DNA from 3 places in the Shewanella sp. DC2-4 genome. Region 1 is predicted to be linked to each of the others. Evidence: predicted binding sites of a transcription regulator. Region 1 holds the regulator's gene; each other region holds the start of a gene.
The links. Region 1 encodes ArgR, which controls arginine synthesis, uptake and breakdown. Its sites were predicted from a motif close to ANTGAATANNTATTCANT; they were not measured.
Positions count from the first base shown of each region.

Region 2: argC (N-acetyl-gamma-glutamyl-phosphate reductase) is a predicted target of ArgR. The motif match lies at 1,021-1,038, and genes of this name have one in related genera.
Region 3: HQQ92_RS04280 (YjiH family protein) is a predicted target of ArgR. The motif match lies at 1,536-1,553, and genes of this name have one in related genera.

Region 1 is NZ_JABRVR010000002.1:4,018,426-4,023,692, forward strand. Features, by position in the region: gene HQQ92_RS18235 (thiol-disulfide oxidoreductase DCC family protein) at 45-443, shown strand; gene mdh (malate dehydrogenase) at 539-1,474, opposite strand; gene argR (transcriptional regulator ArgR) at 1,769-2,239, shown strand; gene HQQ92_RS18250 (NAD(P)-dependent oxidoreductase) at 2,380-3,012, opposite strand; gene HQQ92_RS18255 (LysR family transcriptional regulator) at 3,119-4,021, shown strand; gene HQQ92_RS18260 (Dyp-type peroxidase) at 4,095-5,030, opposite strand.
Region 2 is NZ_JABRVR010000002.1:4,578,787-4,584,053, reverse strand. Features, by position in the region: gene ppc (phosphoenolpyruvate carboxylase) at 1-648, opposite strand, end outside; gene argC (N-acetyl-gamma-glutamyl-phosphate reductase) at 1,272-2,252, shown strand; gene argB (acetylglutamate kinase) at 2,284-3,066, shown strand; gene HQQ92_RS20810 (ornithine carbamoyltransferase) at 3,079-3,984, shown strand; gene HQQ92_RS20805 (argininosuccinate synthase) at 4,044-5,267, shown strand, end outside.
Region 3 is NZ_JABRVR010000002.1:817,104-822,370, reverse strand. Features, by position in the region: gene HQQ92_RS04290 (U32 family peptidase) at 1-178, shown strand, start outside; gene HQQ92_RS04285 (hypothetical protein) at 215-928, opposite strand; gene HQQ92_RS04280 (YjiH family protein) at 1,635-2,993, shown strand; gene HQQ92_RS04275 (hypothetical protein) at 3,286-4,512, opposite strand; gene HQQ92_RS04270 (hypothetical protein) at 4,628-5,074, opposite strand.

The DNA.
Region 1 (5,267 bases):
AGCTTAGACCAAGTATTGTGATCAAGTCATCAGAGGTAATACCGATGGAACTGCGGATTTTTTACGATGGGAATTGTCCATTATGTAGCGCCGAAATGCGCCAACTGAAAGCGCGCGATCCGAAGAACTTAATTGCGCTTGAAGATTTAAATGCGCCAGACTTTAGTGAGCGCTTCAGCCATATCGATAGAGACTACGCCAATACGATTCTCCATGGCGAAACCGCAACGGGCGAAGTGTTACTCGGGTTAGATGTCACTTGTAAAGCGTGGGCACTGACAGGGACGCGCGCTTGGATCCAACTATTACGCCTGCCCGTGATTAAAACTGTCGCCGATTGGTGCTATCTCAGATTCGCAAAACACAGATATCGCATCTCTTATTTACTGACGGGCAAAGCCCGCTGCGATGATAACTGCCAAATTCCCACTAAGCGCCGCTGAATGAGCTTTAGAAAGAGTAAAACGCAGGCATAAAAAAACGGAGCTCAATGGCTCCGTTTTTAATTCGTCATAATCTAAAAAGATTATCCGAAAGATTATTTAACGAAATCAACGCCTAGTTTGATATCGCCTTTCAGCGTATCTAACATAGAATCACGAGCGTTAGCTTCGAATGCACTCACTTCACCGTAAGGCAGTACTTTTTCAATACCGTTTTTGCCTAACAGCACAGGTTGTGCGAAGAATTCAGCATGCTCGCTGCCGCCGTCAACATAGGCGCATTCAACGATGTTAGCTTCGCCTTGCAGACCACGAACCAGAGACAGACCGAAACGGCAAGCCGCTTGACCCATAGACAGAGTCGCGCTTCCGCCACCGGCTTTAGCTTCAACCACTTCTGTACCCGCGTTTTGGATGCGAGTCGTCAGACTTGCCACTTCTTCGTCAGTGAAAGTCGCGCCTTCAACTTGAGACAGTAATGGCAGAATGGTCACGCCGCTGTGGCCGCCGATCACATTGACTTTAACGTCAGCAACGTTCAGGCCTTTTAATTCGGCGATGAAAGTTTCAGAACGGATCACGTCTAGAGTCGTGATACCGAACAGACGGTTTTTATCGTAAACACCCGCTTTTTTCATCACTTCTGCAGCGATAGCTACGGTCGTGTTGACTGGGTTAGTGATAATGCCAACCAAAGCCGTAGGGCAAGTTGCCGCTACTTTTTCGATCAGGTTGCGAACGATACCCGCATTGATATTGAACAGATCTGAACGATCCATACCAGGCTTACGCGCAACACCAGCAGAAATTAGAACAACGTCAGCACCCACGAGGGCAGGCGTTGGATCTTCACCAGCAAAACCTTTGATTTCAACAGCAGTTGGAATGTGACTCAAGTCAACCGCAACACCCGGAGTTACCGGTGCGATATCATATAGAGACAATTGTGAACCCGCAGGCAATTGAGTTTTTAACAGTAGGGCAAGAGCCTGGCCGATACCACCAGCAGCACCAAGTACAGCAACTTTCATAGTTATCTCCGTTATTTCTCGGATATGTGTGACATGGATCTAATTTGCGTTGGCGTCACATTACTGGAATGTCACAACAATTTCAATTATCCCTTAGTCGTGGGACAAAAGAATTCCGGAATAATGTAGAAGCAATGTAGAACAATTACTCAAATTGGGATTTTTATGCCCCCTACAAACGCTTAACCACTGGGGCTTAGTGAATTTTTATTCAACCAATCTGGTTATTTGTTGACAATTTTTCTAAAAATATTCAAAATGGGCCTGTTTTTTTGAATAACGAATAATAATATTATGCAAACGACCAAGAATCAGGATGACCTTGTTAGAATTTTTAAGTCGATTTTAAAAGAAGAGCGCTTTGGCTCTCAGAGTGAAATCGTCACCGCCTTGCAAGCTGAAGGCTTTGGTAATATTAACCAATCGAAAGTGTCACGCATGCTCAGCAAGTTCGGCGCAGTGCGGACTCGCAACGCTAAGCAAGAGATGGTGTATTGCTTACCAGCCGAATTAGGCGTACCCACCGCGGGTAGCCCGCTGAAGAATTTGGTACTCGACGTCGATCACAACCAAGCGATGATCGTCGTGCGAACTAGCCCAGGAGCCGCGCAGCTGATTGCCCGCTTGTTGGATTCTATCGGTAAACCAGAAGGCATTTTGGGTACGATTGCCGGTGATGACACTATCTTTATTTGCCCATCGAGCATCCAAGATATCGCCGATACCTTAGAAACCATCAAATCTTTATTCAATTACGCAGAATAAAAAACAGGTCAGTGAGCTGACCTGTTCTATTTTATCTGTACGTTTTTAAGTGCAATATAGCGCTGGTTATTTGCGCCATTGTCCCGATTACGTTACACATTTAAGCCAATCTCTCGCGCACCGATGTTTATACGCTAAGGTCAGTAAGCCACGCTGATGCGCTGGTTTGGGTGAGCGCCCTTTTCGGCTTCATCTACCATGGCTTTTGCGTAATCTGTAACAGAAATGCGGCTGCGACCATTGGCATCGGTAAAGAAGCTGTCACCACCAAGACGGTACGGGCCTTCACTCTCACCGGGATAAATCTCAGCGGCTGGGCTCACAAAGGTCCAATTGATTGCAGTTTGCGCCGCACGGAATACCTGCAAAGCTTCACCCTGAGCTAACGCCTCATCTTTATATGCTGCGGGGAAATCTGGGCTAGAGACCAGCGCCACACCCGGCGCCACTTCTAAACTCCCAGCACCACCGACCCACAATAAACGTGACACGTTAGCGTTAGGCAGCACATCCAGTAAATGCTGAACCGTACTCGCCACTAGACCATGATTTTGTTGGGCGCGGCCACCAACGGCGGCAATCACGACATCTACGCCAGCAAAGGTATCGGCGACCAATGGCTGCTCTAAATCCACGGCACGTACTGCCACGTCAGCCACGGATAACTTGCTTGGATCACGCACTAATGCTGTCACTTGATGTCCACGACTCTGTGCTTCTTTTAAAATTGCACCACCAATCCAACCCGTTGCACCTAAAATTGCGATTTTCATTTCATTGTCCCACTCAGATGATTTACATTGGATCCAGTTTACTTGCAGTTTTTCACCTAATAAACATCAATAATTGAGCATGATTGTTTCAATATAGGATACTAATGTGGATAAAATTGCCGCAATACGCAGTTTCGTCGAAGTCGCAAACTGTGGCAGCTTTACCAAAGCTGCCGAACATTTAGACCTCAGCCGTCTGCAGGTTTCCCGTCATATTCAAGAAGTGGAGCAGTGGTTGAGTTTACGCTTATTACACCGCACCACGCGCAGCGCCAGCTTGACTTTGCAGGGTGAGGAAGCGCTACAATTTTGCCAGCGGATCTTAAGTGAAGTTGCTGCCATGGAGAGCCGTGCCCACAGCCATAACAGTGAACTGGTAGGCAGTATTCGTATCACTACGCCTATTGGCTTAGGGCAGCACAGTCTGTTTGATGTCGTCGATCGCTTTATTAAAATTCATCCTAAGGTCAACATTCAACTGGTGATGTCGGACAGTTTTGCGCAATTGGTAGATGAGAGCGTCGACGTGGCGCTACGTTATACCGAGCAGCCCGATGAGAATCTCATAGCTCGGCGTTTGATGACCATAGATGCGGTACTTTGCGCGGCACCGAGCTATCTTGATAGCGCAACGCTACTCCTCGAACCCATTGATCTGCTGGCCCACAACTGCCTCATACACTCAGCGCAACAAAACTGGCCTTTTCTAAAAGAACTGCAAGCCGAGCACGTCAAAGTTACAGGGAATCTTAGGGCTAACGATATGGGAGTGTTGGTCAGTGCGGCGCTACGTGGACATGGCATAGTGCGGTTACCCTGTGACTTGGCTAACCAATACCTTGCCAGTGGTCAGCTCAAAGAAGTCTTACCCGACTTTACGACACCAGGCCAAACCCTGTGGGCGGTATATTTGTCCCGCAGTTATCAGCAAAATCTAGTGCGCGCCTTTATCGATTTCACCGCCCTGCAATGGCAGCTCGATATCAAAAAATGGGTTCCCGCGCATTAGCATAAAAAAACGCACTTAGGCGTTAGCTTAAGTGCGTCTCGATTGATACTAATTCGGCTTGATTATAGAAAGCTTATTCGTCGAACTGCAGCATAAAATCCAGTGCAGGGGCAAAGAAAGATGAACCTGTCATCGCCTTAGTAAAATGCATCAAGTGATCATGATTGCCTTCGCCATCACCAAACATCATGCTATGCAGCATCTTTTCAAAATGTTCTGGCGTGCGGCAGTTAGAGATAAACATTAATCCCTGCTCCTTCAGCGAACCATAGGGCATACTCTGACGCAGGATCTCCATTGACTTACCATCGGCATCTTTAAGATTAACGCGCTTGATATGGCTGGTCAGTGGCTTATCTTCAGATTCATACTCGATATTATCTTGCTTAGTACGACCGATTATATCTTCTTGTTTTTTAACTGGTAATCTATGCCACTTACTCAAGTTATGGGCATATTTTTGCACATGGATATAGCTGCCCCCCTTAAACTCAGTATCCTCATCACCCACAAGTGCCACTTCTTGGCGGTGGCGCCCCTTAGGGTTTTCGGTGCCATCGACAAAGCCGGTTAAATCACGGCTATCCATAAATCTAAAGCCACGCTCTTCTTCAACTAACTCCACTAAGTCTTCAAACATTTGGCTGATTTCATTAGCCACTAGATGCAGAATGTCGTAACGATCACTGCGAATATGCACAAATAAATCATATTCAATTGCAGGCGCTTCACGACTGCCCACTTGCATCGCAGGGAAAGGTTTGAGCAGTTCTGGGCGAGCAGTAGGATAGAGGCTATCCCAATAATTAGCACCAATACCAACAAAACCATTGAATGCACTGTCGGAATATTGATCTGTCAGCTCATAAATATACTGCGCAACGTTGGCAAGACAGGGACGTAATTGCGACTCGACATTGTCATTGGCATTAAACATCAAATAGACACTGTGTAAGTTCCCCTCTGCACACACACCCAACTGTTCACGCGGCATATTTTGAATATCCATTTGGTTATCACCCTTTTTCTAAATTCATTTTCGGCAATATTATCCGCAACTTTACCTAAAAATGACATTAACTAACGCACAGTTTGCTCTGATCTGTTTATGATAATGCCAATAGCGGAGCATTATCCCACCCCAGACCCTTAAACGTAAAAATTGACGAGACTGTAAAAGTCTCGTCAATCAGTTTAATCGAATCAATGACGTCAGGTTCACTCAGTATTGAGCTTACCTTAGCAT
Region 2 (5,267 bases), 560 kb from region 1:
GGTGGATAATCCCCAGCGAGCCTCATCTACTGGAGTTGGGCGCTCGCGGCGGATCTCATTGGTGTGCCATATTTGCGCGATTAATTGGCGCAGGCGCAGGTTGATCTGTTGACGTTCTCTATCCGACAGTTGGTCGTTTTCTTGCTCTGTTAAGCAGTCGACAATGGCGGCGTATTTTTGGATCAGGGTGCGACGGGATATTTCAGTGGGGTGCGCTGTTAGCACCAGATCAATATCCAGTGTTTTTAGACAGTCGAGCATTTTAGCTTGGTCGACACGACCATTGAGCATGCGGCCTAGGAGTTGTTCCACTGGGTCTGGTACGCAGACAAGTTCGTCGCAATTACGACTGATAGTATGAAATTGCTCGGATAAGTTAGCTAAGTTAAGAAATTGGTTAAAAGCTTTTGCAAAAGGGACTAATTCTTCGTCTGGCAAAGCTGTCAGTAACTCGAGCATTTGCTCTCTGGCGGCTTGATCGCCTCGGCGTGAGTCTTTGGCAAGCTTACGGATCTGTTCAACCTTCTCAAGAAAAGAGTCCCCAAGATGGGTACGCATAGTATCGCCAAGGATTTGGCCTAACATACTCACGTTCGATCTTAATGACGCATACATATCTGTCATATTGTCTGCCATGGTTACTGACATAGTTACTCCGAATAGAAAAACATGAAAATTCCGCTGTGCATTTAGCCCGTTAGCACAATACCTATCACTTGGGGCTATGGTCAACAGCAGAACTTATAACTTATACGACTGGCTTATCCGATATGCAACCAATCACGGTATTTGATGAAGAATATTCAATAGAAATGCGAAGTCACGCAATATTTTTTGATGATTAGTGCAAGTGAATATGAAGTGCATCATTTTCTGCTTTGCAGACATGTATCTTAGCTGTTAATGAAAAGGACTGATTTTGACTCATGTTGACCCTGGATAACTGTGTTATTAACGAGTTAACTGAATGGGAACTGTGTCTTCGATATCCCAGTTTGAGCTTAAAATATGAAAATAAATTAAAAATATATATTCACATATATTGCATAAGTAGATCTTTGTGGTAGTCTAGCCATCAGTTGAGATGAGTCACCCTCTGTGACCTGTAGAGTGAATATCATGATGCACAGTATTAGCCTGACAGTGAATAAAATAACAACCTATTACGATTTCCTGCGACGATAGTCTTGTCATCATAGATATGCGCGGTTGCGTGTAAGCTATTCATCTACTCTTTAAGTTTCTTTGATTCGGTTAATAAGACAAAAAACATGAAAAATATCGCCATTATTGGTGCCAGTGGTTACACAGGCGCGCAACTGACCGCTTTAATCCATGCAGAAGCAGATCTGACGATTCAGGGGTTGTATGTTTCTGAAAACAGTTTAGATAAAGGTAAACCTTTAGCGGATTTGTATCCTAGCTATAGCCATATTGCATTAACGCTGTCGCCATTGTCCGATGAAGCTAAGGTAAAAATCGTTGCCGAAGCTGATGCCGTGGTGTTAGCGACTGAGCACTCGGTGAGCCTGCATTTAGCGGCTTGGTTTTATAGCCAAGGGTTAGCGGTATTCGATTTAAGCGGTGCTTATCGTTTTAGCGATGTGGCGCAATATCCGAAGTGGTATGGCTTTGAGCATGAATATCCTGAAGTTTTAGCCAAAGCTGTGTATGGCCTTGCCGAATGGAATGCTAAAGAAATCGCTGCGACTAAGATGATTGCCGTGCCAGGTTGTTACCCGACCGCATCATTGACAGCGTTAAAACCGCTAGCGAGTTTACTGACATCGGCTTATCCGGTGATCAATGCCGTGAGCGGCGTAACAGGTGCGGGCCGTAAAGCGCAGTTACACACCAGTTTTTGTGAAGTGAGCCTGACACCTTACGGCGTATTAGGCCACAGACATCAACCCGAGATCGCCACTCAGCTTGGTCAAGAAGTGATATTTACCCCGCACCTTGGCAACTTTAAGCGTGGCATTTTAGCGACCATTACCGTGCAGCTAAAACCAGGCACTACGACTGCCGATGTGGCAGCGGCCTATAGCGTGTATGACAAGGCGCCATTGGTAACCGTAAAGCACAATCAGTTCCCGAAAGTGGACGATGTGGTGCTGACACCTAACTGTCACTTAGGTTGGAAGTTTGATGAGAATAGTGGTTACTTAGTGGTAGCCAGTGCCATCGATAACTTGATGAAAGGTGCTGCCAGCCAAGCGCTGCAATGCATAAAGATTCATTTTAACCTTTAATTGTTCATCCTTATTTAAGAGAGTCGTCAAGATGTCTACAAACAACTCAGTATTAGTGCTTAAAGTGGGCGGCGCGCTGCTGCAATGTGAAATGGGGATGGCGCGATTGATGGATACGGCTGCGGCTATGTTAGCCAATGGTCAGCAAGTGTTGATGGTGCATGGCGGCGGCTGTCTGGTGGATGAGCAGCTAGCAGCGAATGGTATGGAAACCGTCAAGTTAGAAGGTTTGCGTGTGACTCCGCCTGAGCAAATGCCGATTATTGCCGGCGCACTTGCGGGTACTTCGAACAAAATTCTTCAAGGCGCAGCGACTAAGGCTGGCATTGTGAGTGTGGGCATGAGCCTTGCCGATGGCAATACTGTTTCGGCTAAGATTAAAGATGAGCGTTTAGGCCTAGTGGGCGAAGTCACGCCAAACGATGGCACTTATCTTAAATTTATCCTCGCCCAAGGTTGGATGCCGATTTGTAGCTCCATCGCCATGATGGACGATGGCCAAATGCTTAACGTCAATGCAGACCAAGCGGCAACTGCATTAGCCAAATTAGTGGGCGGCAAGTTAGTGCTACTGTCGGATGTTTCTGGGGTGCTCGATGGTAAAGGCCAGCTCATCCATAGTTTAAATGGCAAGCAGATAGCAGACCTTGTTAAGCAAGGTGTGATCGAAAAGGGAATGAAGGTCAAAGTTGAAGCTGCGCTCGAAGTAGCACAGTGGATGGGGCAGGCGGTACAAGTTGCCTCGTGGCGTGATGCAAGCCAATTAATCGCATTAGCAAAAGGTGAAGCCGTAGGAACACAAATCCAACCATAAGTGGAGTAGGTTATGAAGCATTTACTATCGATAAAAGACTTAACCCAGCAGCAGTTACAGGATCTAATTGCCTTGGCAAAAACGATTAAAGCCAATCCGGCTGAGTATCGTCATGCGCTGGATGGCAAGAGTGTGGTGATGTTATTTGAAAAGCCCTCACTCAGAACTCGCGTCAGCTTTGATATCGGTATTAATAAGCTCGGTGGCCACTGTTTATACCTAGACCAGCAAAATGGTGAACTGGGAAAACGGGAATCGGTTGCTGACTTTGCTTCTAACCTGTCATGTTGGGCCGACGCAATTGTGGCGAGAACCTATTCACACACCACTATCGAACAATTAGCCGAGTTCGGCTCAGTGCCCGTGATCAATGCGCTGTCGGATCTTTATCATCCTTGCCAAGCCTTAGCTGACTTTTTAACTCTGGCAGAGCAGTTTGAGGATGTCAGTAAAGCTAAATTAGCTTATGTTGGTGATGGTAATAATGTCACTAACTCGCTGATGTACTGTGCGGCTATTCTCGGTGCCACCATGACAGTGATCTGCCCGGCGGGTCACTTTCCTGATGGCTACGTAGTGGCAGAAGTGCAAGAGCTCGCCAAACGATATGGCGGCAAGATAGTGCTGACTTCAGATATCGATGCGATTGAAGGTCACGACGCTATTTATACTGATACTTGGATTTCAATGGGCGATCCAACGCCTTTGTCGGATATCAAAGCGAAGTTTGCACCATACCAAGTAAACAAAGCTTTGATGGCGAAAGCGGGCGCTAACTTCTTTATGCATTGTTTGCCCGCCCACCGTGGTGTAGAAGTAACAGATGAAGTGATGGACGGTGCAGGATCCTTAATTCTGCAACAAGCCGAAAATCGGATGCATGCCCAAAATGCGGTACTGGTAACCTTATTTAGTTAAATTAACCCTGTTTAGCAGCCTGTTTTCTCCCTGAGAGAAACGAGTCATAGGAATTTAAGATGTCTATCGAGATAAAAAATACTGGCGTGAAAAAAGTGGTTTTAGCCTATTCAGGTGGTCTAGATACCTCGGCCATTATTCCTTGGTTAAAAGAAAACTACGATAACTGTGAAATCATCGCATTCTGCGCCGACGTTGGCCAAGGCGAAGAAGAGCTGGTTGGCTTGACTGAAAAAGCTTTAGCTTCAGGTGCTTCTGAATGTCATATCGTCGATCTAAAAGAAGAATTCGTTAAAGACTATATCTACCCAACGATTGCGAGCGGTGCGATTTACGAAGGCACTTATTTACTCGGTACGTCAATGGCGCGTCCTATTATTGCCAAAGCGCAGGTTGAAGTGGCTCGTAAAGTGGGCGCCGATGCTCTGTGTCACGGTTGTACCGGCAAAGGTAACGACCAAGTGCGTTTCGAAGGTTGCTTCGCCGCATTAGCACCTGATTTAAAAGTGATTGCCCCATGGCGTGAATGGACTATGCAGAGCCGTGAAGATCTACTGGCCTATTTAGCTGAACGTGACATCAAGACGTCAGCGTCAGCGACTAAAATCTATAGCCGTGATGCCAACGCTTTCCATATTTCCCATGAAGGTGGTGAGTTAGAAGATCCATGGAACGAGCCAAGCAAAGGCGTATGGACACTGACTGCCGATCCTGAAGATGCACCGAACAAGCCTGAATATGTGTCGCTAGAAGTAGAACATGGCCGTATCACTAAAGTGAATGGTGAAGCCCTAACGCCTTATGCTGCACTGATGACATTAAACGCCATTGCTGCGCCACACGGTGTGGGCCGTATCGACATTACCGAAAACCGTTTAGTGGGTATGAAGTCTCGCGGTTGTTACGAAACACCCGGTGGCACTGTGATGTTCGCAGCACTACGTGCGATTGAAGAGCTCGTACTCGACAAGACTAGCCGTAACTGGCGTGAGCAAGTTGCCGCACAAATGGCGCATTTAGTGTATGACGGCCGTTGGTTCACGCCACTGTGTAAGTCACTGCTGGCAGCATCTGAATCACTGGCTGAATCAGTTAACGGTGAAGTTGTGGTAAAACTCTACAAAGGCCAAGCGAGCGCAGTGAAGAAACGTTCACCTAACAGCTTGTACTCTGAAGCGTTTGCCACCTTCGGTGAAGATCAAGTTTACGATCAAAAGCATGCAGAAGGCTTTATCCGCCTGTACTCATTAGCGAGCCGCATCCGCGCACTCAATGCTAATGAT
Region 3 (5,267 bases), 3.2 Mb from region 1:
TGTGTTTCGAGTATCACCCAGTAGTCTTGACTGCATCACTAAAGCCAATACTTTGGTCGATACGATTCAAGCGACTAAAAATACTCAGGATTTCTCAATGAATAGCAACCTTGATATAACCCAGTGCAACGGTTATTGGTTTGGTGAAGCGGGCCTTGCTGTGCATGTGAATCCATAGCCTAGAGCTGAAGTTAAGCCTAAATTTAAAGATAACTCAGCCAATGATTTTGGGATCTTGGCTGAAGCTTAACTGGCTAAAAAGCAGCACACTTGTCCAACACAATAAACTTCCCAGTCCAATCCATTCTAGTAGGGCTGGCCACCACAAAGTAGGACGCGGCAGTTGCAATACCATCTCCTGATAAAACGGTCTATCGCCTTCGGTCAAACCTAAATTGAGCTGTGGCGCATACAGAAACGTCAACATGCTACATAAGACTATTAACGCCAACAACCCAGTCCAACGGCCAAAGTTAGACTTGCCGAAACAGACCAAGGCTAAGTAGAAGATCGCACTCAAACTCCCCAGATAGAAAAACCATTTCAGCCCAAGAACATGCAAGTGATACACGTTCACCGGAAATAATCCCACGCTCGCTAAAGCCAGAAAAGTGAGAGCCAAACTGATAAAGAAAGGGTATCCCCAGCAAGAAGTTACCTGCTGCAAAGAAGACAAACAATAGAAAACGAGGCTTAAACTGCCAAAAAACAATCCACCGTTGAGAATGACAGCGAAAGACGAATGACCATAAGTCCCTAATTCACTTAGGGTGTGATTCAAAAAATTGAAGCGATGGAATTCAGAATCATCGAACCCCAAAACAGTAATAACAATGCCAATTAAAAGCCCAAAGATCCCCAAAAAACCAAACTTAATGGCCAGTGTTGAGCCGCCTTTAATCGTAACCTTCTGTACTTTTGCGATCATGAATACTAGAGCTGGATGGGAGTAATACTAACTTACATGGAAATGAGAAGATTTAAAGCGGCAGGTATCCGCTTTATGAATAATATTTTTACTTTCATCGTTATTTGCGACTTTTTAGTCAATCACAAAAGCATCAAGATAATGGAGAAGGTCACTTTTAGAGATAAGTCGATTTAAAGGCTTATCGCATAAAAATGTGTCCTAATGCCCAAGGATCCTTAACATTACCGCGATATGCACAACAGGTTCTCGTCAACGCTATATAGCCAGAGTTATCTCTATTGCACTTTCAAATCGAACAGAAAACCAGCCAACATGGCAGTAGCGCTAAAGTTGCTGATGTTTTTTTGTGCAGAAATAACATCTGGATAGTTTCACACACATCAGCAAACAAGTAATTAACCAGTCGTTAACCCACCTAAGGTAGGCGATGGTAAATCAATGTTTAATAATGCTTTTACAGTAATACAATCCAATATAACCACTCTTAATTTATCGACAACTGAAGTAAAATAACTATGCTGTTTTGCTGCTTATATCAAACTAACTAGCGAATCGTTTTACATAGAGAAGCTAAGCGAGTAATCTTCCCCATTCTCGTTTTTGAGTTGAATTTAAATGCACCTTAATTAGCGTCGACAGCTTGTTACGTGCGGCTATTTATTCAAATTTACCATGTACGACTCGTACTTTAAGGTGTACAACATTGGCTACTGAAAATAAAAACCGAAACATTAAGACGATACTCACCTTTATCGTCCCTTCGCTGATTGGTCTGTTGTTATTTATGACCCCTATCAGCTACAACGATGCGATCACAATTCCTATCGCTATCATATCTAAAGCACTGCAAGGCGCATTGAGCGGTGTGCTAACCCTCATAGTGACTATTATTGTTGTGACTACGGCGCTGGCCTCTTTACTGTCAAAAGTGTTTAAGCCCACATTCGTTACGCAAAATCACTTCCTTAATGGTTTATTGAATGTCAGCCCCATGTGGTTGACGACTCGGATCTTAGGTGCAGTGTTTATCGTACTGACTTACTTAGGTTTAGGTCCAGAGATCATCAACTCCTCGAGCACTGGCGCATTAGTCTTAAACGACTTATTACCTGTGTTGTTCTCGGTATTTATCTTTGCAGGTATGTTACTGCCGCTGCTGCTGAACTTCGGCCTACTCGAGCTCTTTGGCACACTCTTAACGAAAGTCATGCGTCCTGTGTTCAATCTACCGGGTCGTAGCGCTATCGATTGTATGGCCTCATGGTTAGGTGATGGCAGTGTCGGCATTTTGCTGACCAGCAAACAATACGAAGCCCGTTTTTATACCCAGAGAGAAGCCGCAGTTATTGGTACAACCTTCTCGGCGGTATCGATTACCTTCAGCTTAGTGGTGATTTCACAAGTTAAGTTAGAGCATATGTTTGTGCCCTTTTATTTGACTGTGTGCCTCGCGGGTTTTGCCGCCGCTGTGATTGTGCCTAAGCTGCCACCATTATCGTGGAAGAAAGACAACTACATAGATGACACACCACGCATGCCAGATGATGAGCTGATCCCTGCTGGACATGGCGCCTTATCTTGGGGCTTTGATAAAGCCTTAGAAAAAGCCGCCAGTGCTGGTGGCATAAAAGCGGTCTTAAATGAAGGTATTAAAAACGTTGTCGATATGGTGTTTGGTATTATCCCTGTGGTAATGGCCATTGGTACGCTGGCACTGATTATTGCCGAGCACACGCCCATCTTTAACTATCTGGGGATGCCGTTTATTCCATTACTCGAATTACTGCATATTCCAGAAGCCACTGAAGCCTCTAAAACAATCGTAGTCGGTTTTGCGGATATGTTTATTCCGTCAATCCTTGCCAGCTCAATTGAATCAGATATGACCCGCTTTGTAATTGCAGCCTTATCTGTGACTCAGTTGATCTATATGAGTGAAGTCGGTGCACTGCTTATCGGCAGTAAAATTCCCGTCAACTTCGTTGAGCTTTTCGTGGTGTTTATTCTACGCACCTTAGTGACACTGCCTGTTATCGCAGGTGTGGCGCATTTATTGTTCTAACATTACGCTAGTTTGGGCCTAACGTAGGTTTTAATGTAAGTCCAACAAGCGTTCTAAAAAAGGGGAGTCAGATTAACTGACTCCCCTTTTTGCACTAACTCATACACGAACTGGCTGTTTTGATTATATAGCGTGACTTAATCGTACAATCTCCACTCGACACCACACAACTCACTTTGGGATATTTCCTAGTTAGACTTTTAGTTAGAATTAGTGTGTTTCGAATTAAAATTTCTATGGGTAACTTCGACTTAATTGGCGGCACGTAGTGACGTCCAAATCTAAGTTATTATTAAGCGCTTTCACAGGTATTTTTAATCAAAAGTTGACACCAATTGGCTATCGCATTACGAATTAACTTTCGACATGTTCGATAATTATGCTCAAGCATTCTTTTATTAACATCAGAATATCTAATTGTTGATAATCTAGTATATGAATATTCGCCAATTGAAAATTCACCAGCATGGAAATGAGCCGATCTGACTGTGCCATGCATAAAATCTATAAATTCATCAACATTTCCGTCTGCACCAGAATAAAACCTAATAAATTCACCAAAATGTATTAGCTTCTCTGATTCACATTTTGTGAGAGCATCAATTGCTGCAACTAGGTATGATAATTCAACAGTAGGGTAATATCTGCCTGCCGTAAGAGCTTGTTGATATAAAAAACAACATTTATTGAATGCCAATTGAAGTAATTGATCGCTTTTTTCTAAAGCAGAAAAAATCTTTCTTGTTTCTGTTGGGAGTTTTAGTGTTTCACCAACGTAATGAAGATATGGATGTAAAGATTCATGATAAGCACCAAGTTTACATATTTCTTTTTTCTTCGGCATTCGTTCAAGTTTATGGTCATAGCCATAATATCCTGTTTGTCGAAGTATACTTGATTCTATATAGTTTTCAGATAGAAACCATTTTTGTTCAGAACGTGGAGGGGATATCCCAACATCCAGAAATAGAGATAATCTTGCTGCATATATATCAGCCATTTCATTGCTAATAGCATTGGCGTCATGTTCATCTATTGCAGCTACTTCGAGCTCGATTGAAAAATAGCGCTCAATATTCCTTATCTGTTTCGTTTCTTCATCATAATACACTGGCGCAATCCTGACACCTTTAACCCAATACTCCCCATCTAATTGTTCACCAAAATATGTGTAGTGAAATCGGCGATAAAAAATCTGCTTAACAGAGCCTAGTGATTTTAATAGTGCAGTCTGTATTAGTGCTGTTATTTTCTCGGTCAAAACATTGTTATTTAGATCTTCATATTCTATATGAAGTAATCTGTTTTTAAGATCGGAAACTATTTTAATCAATATCACCCCATCTACAGAATCAATGCTAACCTGAACTTCTGTTTCGTTTACAAAATTTTTAGTTGAGTCAACATAGCTTCTACCGAATGAACTATGCTGATAAGTTTGAATTAAAGCATCTAAATGATTTATGAATAAGGATTTTTGATGTTCGTTTTCAATTGGTTTGAGATCTATTATTGGCATAAATCACTCTAAATTTGTTTAGCGCTTAACGCCTCAAACACCGGCTTGGTGAAGTTAGCGGCTTTTTTGGAACAAAAAAGATAACAGCTTTACCAAGTCCGAGTGCTTTGACTTGTTACGTGTTGGCCGCACCAACACCGATTGTTGAAAAATACAAACCTTCTTCATCGTTTGGCTCATTGGATTGCCGCCAAAGCCAGAGACCGAGGCTTTGAATTTCATAGGTATAGCCTTCGTCGCCTGTTTCTGGCTTTAGCCCAGTTATACTCTCTATTTTTGAAAGCGCTTCATTAACCGGAAGATCAAGAATGCATTTACCGGCTAACGTGACTTCGAAACCACAACCGCGAGATAGCTCGATACTTTCTACTTTTGGCAATTCACCTTCGTAGAATATTTGAAAGCCTGCCTCATAAAATGAATCTGTAGGATGCTGGCTCATTGGAGTTTTCATAAAGCTATCAGGCTCTAAACCCATGCATTCTATTGCGGAAGTACGATCCATACCAAGCTTAACAGGGCCGATACCTATTTGGGGTTGTACTTCATATTTCAGATTCATTTACCTTTCTCGATCGAACTCAATGACACGTAACGTCTTAGTATTTATGCGCATGCGCGTTTACCTCATTAGACCAGTGAAAATGCGCACAGTTAACTATCTGTATGCAAAGAACTTATCAGCTTTTTATCAAATACACCATCCGGAAAAACGCGCATGCGCGTTATCCAAACCAATTAACTAATTTTTGGTA